DNA from 2 places in the Levilactobacillus muriae genome. Region 2 is predicted to be linked to the other one. Evidence: predicted binding sites of a transcription regulator. Region 2 holds the regulator's gene; the other holds the start of a gene.

Region 1 (3,129 bases), on a different contig from region 2:
GCAACCGGTTTGGAAAACTTTACTTACAAGAAGGCACCATTCGTTGGCGGTTTCCCAGCCATTCTGAGTGTGTTCGTGGTTGCCGGGTTCTCCTTCCAAGGTACTGAATTAGTGGGTATCACGGCCGGTGAATCTGAAGACCCTTCACACAGTGTCCCTAAGGCGATTAACTCAGTGTTCTGGCGGATTATTTTATTCTATATTTTAGCTATCTTTGTGATTGCCGCTGTCTTACCATACACGAGTCATGATCTGTTAGGTTCTTCCGCAAGTGACATTGCGATCAGTCCGTTTACGTTAGTCTTCCGACGTGCCGGTTTGGCTGCCGCTGCCAGTGTGATGAACGCGGTTATCTTAACGGCTGTTATTTCTGCCGCTAACTCCGGGATGTATGCGTCAACGCGGATGTTGTTCTCCCTTTCCAAGGAAGGCTACGCACCTAAGTTGTTCGAAAAGACCGGGAAGAATGGGATTCCTTACCCCGCTCTGATTGCGACGACCGTCATCGCTGCTTTGACCTTCATCAGTAGTATTGCGGGTCCTCAAATCTACATGTGGTTAGTTGCCGCTAGTGGGTTGACCGGATTCATCGCTTGGTTTGGGATTGCGTTATCTCATTTACGGTTCCGTCGGGCTTTCACCTTACAAGGTCACAAGCTGTCTGAACTGAAGTACCATGCAAAGTGGTTCCCATTAGGCCCAATTCTGGCCTTGGTATTATGTATCGCCGTTATTGTGGGTCAAGATCCACAATCCTTCTTCACGGGTAACTGGGAACAAGTTCTGGTTACTTACATGAGTGTGCCACTGGTCTTAGTTCTTTACTTTGGCTACAAGCTCAAGAAGCATACCAAGTTGATTCCACTGAAGGATGTCGATGTCTCCCCAGTCCATCGTGATGGGACGTTAAAGGAAGACGCTGCGGCGCGTGAAGCTTCAAACGATTAATCTGAAATTGTGTGGCAATTTTCACTTAAATAAAAAACTTTTGACGACGATTGGTTCGAGTGAATCCCGACCAGTCGCCGTTTTGTGTCTGACGAGGGGACAGAACGCTTGAATCGCTCAAAAGTAATTTTCCACGATATATTGTCTTTTGACGATAGGGTTGGTACAATATGTAGTGTTGAAATTTAATCCGGATGAAAACGATTTCCGGTATGCGCGTAAATCAAAGGAGAGATAGCATGCTTGTACTATCAGGAACAATTGGGGCCGGCAAGACGAGTCTAACGAACTTATTAGCCGAACACTTACAAAAACCAGCTTTTTATGAATCGGTGGACGATAATAAGATTCTGCCACTGTTTTACCAGAACCCGCAAAAGTATGCTTTCTTATTGCAAATCTACTTTTTAAACAAACGAATGGACAGCATCAAGGCTGCCAACGCTGACGATGAAAGTGTTCTGGATCGTTCGATCTTCGAAGATTCTTTACTCTTTCACTTGAACGCTGACCTTGGTCGCGCAACTAGCACGGAAGTCGACATTTACGATTCCTTACTGGCCAACATGATGCAAGAATTGCCAGACGCTGTACACAAGAAGAACCCCGACTTATTGATTCACATCAACATTTCCTTTGAAACGATGTTGGAACGGATCAAGAAGCGTGGTCGTTCTTACGAACAAATTGATCACGACCCTAGCCTGTTCGAATACTATAAGGAACTCGACCAACGCTACGTGAACTGGTACAACAATTATGACAAGTCGCCGAAGATGCAAATTGACGGTGACAAGCTGGACTTCGTTGAAGACCCAGCAGCTCGTCAAGAAGTGCTTCACCTGATCGACGAAAAGATTGCTGCACTTTAGGCTTAATTTGAGTAAACCATGGTAAATGGTTGAGAGCACTGACTTCGGTTGGTGCTCTTTTTTTCGCAACTTAAGGTGGACAACCGTGGTATACGTTCACACCCAGTACAGTTTCTGCGAAGCACTAGGCTATCGGCGACTTTGCCTAAGATCACCGGCTTACCGATCGTCAAATTTAGGCGGGATGTATTGGAGCGGTTCGCGGGGATGCGTTGGGACGATTCATGGGTGGTGGCAAAGGAGAATTTCCCGATTGTCATTGCGGTCGAAATGCGGTATGATTAGCGTAATCAAAAACACGAGGTGCCTATCCAGTAGACGGCCAGAGAAGCGGGGAAAGCTGCAAACCGCAACGTCGAACATTCCAGCACTAACTAAAGTGGGCGGGTAATGCCGCACGGTGCAGACCGTTATCATGTTCAAGGGTATGACTGAAGATTACAGTCATGAACTTGGGTGGTACCGCGAAGGTCTTCGTCCCATGTGACGGAGGCCTTTTTTGTATCATCCGGAAAACTGAAGGGAGTAAGCAGATGTTAGATTTAAAATTGATTCGCCAAGAACCCGACTTTATTAAAGAAAAGTTAGCAACCCGGGGCGTTGATCCCGCTGATATCGATGATCTACTGGGATTAGATGCGCAACGTCGAGAATTGATTGTCAAGAGTGAAACCATGAAGGCACAACGGAACACGGTGTCCGATGAGATTTCACAACTCAAACGGAACAAAGAAGACGCCAATGACAAGATTACCGAAATGCGTCAGGTTAGTGCGGATATCAAGAAGATCGATGCCGACCTTGATACGTTGAAGGCTCAAGTCCACGATGCAGCTGCTCACTTACCAAATATTCCTAACGACAACGTGCCAGTTGGCTTGACGGAAGATGGTAGTGTGGAGATTCGTAAGTGGGGCGAAAAGCCTAACTTGGATTTCAAGCCAAAGGCCCACTACGAATTGGGTGAAGACTTGGGTATCCTGGACTTTGAAGCGGGAGCCAAGGTTTCTGGAAGTCGTTACCTCTATTACTTGGGATTAGGTGCACGTCTGGAACGAGCCGTTTACAACTTCTTCCTCGATGAGAACACCAAGGCTGGCTTTAAGGAAGTCTTACCCCCTTACATCGTGAACGATGATTCCATGTACGGGACCGGGCAATTCCCTAAGTTTAAGGCAGACGTCTACCAATTGCGGGACGAAGATATGACCCTGATTCCAACGGCCGAAGTGCCCTTAGTCAACTACTACCGTGACGAAGTGATTCCTGAAGAGGATCTGCCAGTTTGGTTCACCGCCTTGACCCCAGC
Region 2 (3,129 bases):
GGCGCGGACTGACCCGCTTAGTGCAAGGGGCCACCATTGATCACGTAGATGTCTATTACGCGAAGATGGTGCGCCCCGACGCCGAGATTTTTACGGCTGATCTGATTGGACGCAAAATTGAAAGAATCGACCGACGTGGCAAGTACCTACTCTTTCGGTTCAGCGGCAACCTGACGATGGTGTCACACCTCCGGATGGAGGGCAAGTATGATGTACAGCCGGAGGGAAGTCCAATTCCCAAGCACACCCACGTTATTTTCCATTTGACCGATAACCGCGAGCTGCGGTACAACGATACCCGTAAATTTGGCCGGATGCGTCTGGTCGAGACGGGCACAGAAGACACCGAACTGCCATCGCTGGGGAAGTTAGGACCGGAGCCCACGGCAGAGACGTTGACGTTGGCCTACATGCAGCAGGCCTTCGGCAAGTCTCATAAGGTCGTCAAACCATTTTTGTTGGACCAATCGCGGATTGCCGGGCTGGGCAACATCTACGTGGATGAGGTTCTCTGGTTGTCCAAAATTAATCCGTTAACGCCGGCCGATACGTTGACAAAGAAGCAATTGGAGACGTTACGGCAAAACATCATTGCCGAGATAGCTGTGGCCATTAAAGGGCACGGAACGACAGTCCACACCTTTTCGACGGCGTTTGGCGAGGCGGGTAACTTCCAAAATCATTTGCACGTCTACGGTCATGAGGGAGAACCTTGTGAACGCTGTGGTACCGAGATTGTGAAGATCAAGGTGGCACAGCGGGGAACGCATCTCTGCCCCCACTGCCAGCCTTATCCGCCCGAAGCATTGGAGGAACGCAACGATGACTGAGGTGTGGGGACTAACTGGTGGGATCGCCACTGGTAAGTCGACCGTCAGCCACTGGCTAGACTTGGCTGGTTTGAAGATCATTGACGCAGATGTCATTGCACGTCAGGTGGTGGCACCGGGAACACCGGGGATCCAACAGATTTGTGCAACCTTCGGTGAAGACTTTCGTCAAAGAAATGGGAGCCTCGACCGTCAAAAGCTGGGGCAGCTAGTCTTTAGCCATCCAGAGAAGTTACACCAGTTGGAGGCCATTACGACCCCACTGATTCAGGTGGAGATTCACCGCCAGTTGGCGCTGTATCGGGCTCAAAAGGTGGCTGGTATCGTCATTGATGCGCCAACTTTTTACGAAGTTGGGTATCTGGTACATCTGGTGGATCACGTGATGGTGGTCGCAGTCCCGGCAGCGACCCAACGACAGCGTTTGATGGCCCGTAACACCCTCGATGAAGCAGCGGCTCAGGCTCGAATGGACCAACAATGGCCCATCGCTAAGAAGGTAGCACTAGCTGATGTGGTCATCGATAACGCGGGAACGATTGCCCAAACGCGTCAACAAGTGGTAGAATGGCTTGACACCACTAATTTAGGCTCGTCGGCAGCAATTTTGGCTGAAGGCTTGGATTAGGTAGTGATATGTTAGCTGACGAAGCAATCATTAAGACAACGTTGTTTCCTGTGGAAATTGTGGCGATAGCTGTGCGAGTTCGCAATTGTCGTATGGTTCTGGTTTAGTCAGTAAAAAGCTGTGACTAATCGTTGTGGTTTAAACACTGTGTTAGCCGCAGACAACAATCTTTACGAACGTCAAGCATAGATAATCAAGTAACCAATGAAAAAATGAGGTGACCAAAATGCAGTGTCCGCACTGTCATCATAATGGATCGCGGGTCGTCGACAGTCGACCGACCGACGATGGGCGTGTCATCCGCCGGCGTCGTGAGTGTGAGAGCTGTGGCTTTCGGTTCACGACGTTTGAGCGGGTCGAAGCGACCCCGCTGTTGGTAATTAAAAAGAACGGCACGCGTGAGGAATTCAATCGCGAAAAGATCTTACGCGGGATCATTCGCTCGGCTGAAAAGCGGCCGGTGGGGATGGACGTCATGACGAAGATCGTCGATGACGTTGAAAATAAGATTCGGGCACTCGGCGTCAACGAAATTTCCAGTCAGCTGATTGGGGAATACGTGATGAACCGATTGGTCGATGTTGATGAGATTGCCTACATCCGGTTTGCCAGTGTTTACCGGCAGTTCAAGGATACAGGGGTCTTCTTCAACGAATTGAAAGACATGATGGATAAAGACAAAGCGAAAGCTAAGGACCGGACAGACCGGCAAAGCGAGGCGAAATAAGGCATGGAGGATTCCTGGCACCAATTGCAGCCAAAGACGGGCTTTTTGGTTCGGTTGGCGGATCGGTTGACCGACCAAAGTTGGCAAACCTTAACGCAGCTCTACCAACCGATCATTGGACCGAGTGCCACGGGGCTCTTCTCGGCCCTTTTTTGGCTCCCACAGCGTGAGACTTATAAGCGTCACGCTATTTTATTAGCGGAGCTGGGCTTAGACTTGGCTCACCTATACGCAGCACGACTGCGCTTAGAGGCGACCGGACTACTGACGACGCGGTTCAAGACAGAGGGGGATCTCTCCAGCTTCGTTTATGAACTGCACGCGCCACTTACGCCACAGGATTTCTTCAAAGATGACCTGTTGAGCGTTCAATTACTAGGTGTCGTAGGAGAGGACCTGTATCAGTCGTTGGTTACAGCGAATACTGTGGTGGCAAGGTCTAGCGACGATGAACAAAATATTACCAAGAACTTTCTGGACGTCTTCCACGTGGATGGCGATGAGTTGCGGGAGATTCCTGCAGTGGTTTCGAGCAATCGGCAGAATTTGGCATCAACTAGACGTGCACCGGATCTGTCCCCAGACAAGGTTCAATTTGATTTTAAGTTGTTGGGTGAGCTGCTGGAACGATCCTTCGTGGACACTCGAGCTGTCAGCAAGTACCGTCAATTATTGTTGACGGAGCACGCCACCTATGGCTTGGATGAGCCGACTATGGCCCGTTACATCGGTGAGGCGACGGATCTGGCAACCAATATTTTTAATCCTGAGCAGTTCAAACGTATCGTCGCGCAGGCCTTTGGGTATCAGTATCGTAGCGAGGCGACAGTTGGCACCCCGGCTGATTCAGTAGCAAATGCCTCGTCGGCCACCGCGTCCACTGCGACAGGGGTTTCCAGTGCAGAACAAGCGTTGCTTAAGGTTGCCAGCACGACTGCACCCGT

Evidence for each region. Region 2 encodes NrdR, which represses ribonucleotide reductase genes. Its sites were predicted from a motif close to ACACNATATATNGTGT; they were not measured.
Region 1: a site for NrdR is predicted at 1,112-1,127, ahead of ACKTSF_RS03665 (deoxynucleoside kinase). Genes of this name have one in related genera too.

The regions. Positions count from the first base shown of each region.
Region 1 covers NZ_BAAFRU010000004.1:99,383-102,511, forward strand. Annotated here, with positions in the region: gene ACKTSF_RS03660 (amino acid permease) at 1-948, shown strand, start outside; gene ACKTSF_RS03665 (deoxynucleoside kinase) at 1,188-1,820, shown strand; gene ACKTSF_RS03670 (hypothetical protein) at 1,962-2,105, shown strand; gene serS (serine--tRNA ligase) at 2,354-3,129, shown strand, end outside.
Region 2 covers NZ_BAAFRU010000007.1:22,216-25,344, forward strand. Annotated here, with positions in the region: gene mutM (bifunctional DNA-formamidopyrimidine glycosylase/DNA-(apurinic or apyrimidinic site) lyase) at 1-830, shown strand, start outside; gene coaE (dephospho-CoA kinase) at 823-1,458, shown strand; gene nrdR (transcriptional regulator NrdR) at 1,685-2,185, shown strand; gene ACKTSF_RS06070 (replication initiation and membrane attachment family protein) at 2,189-3,129, shown strand, end outside.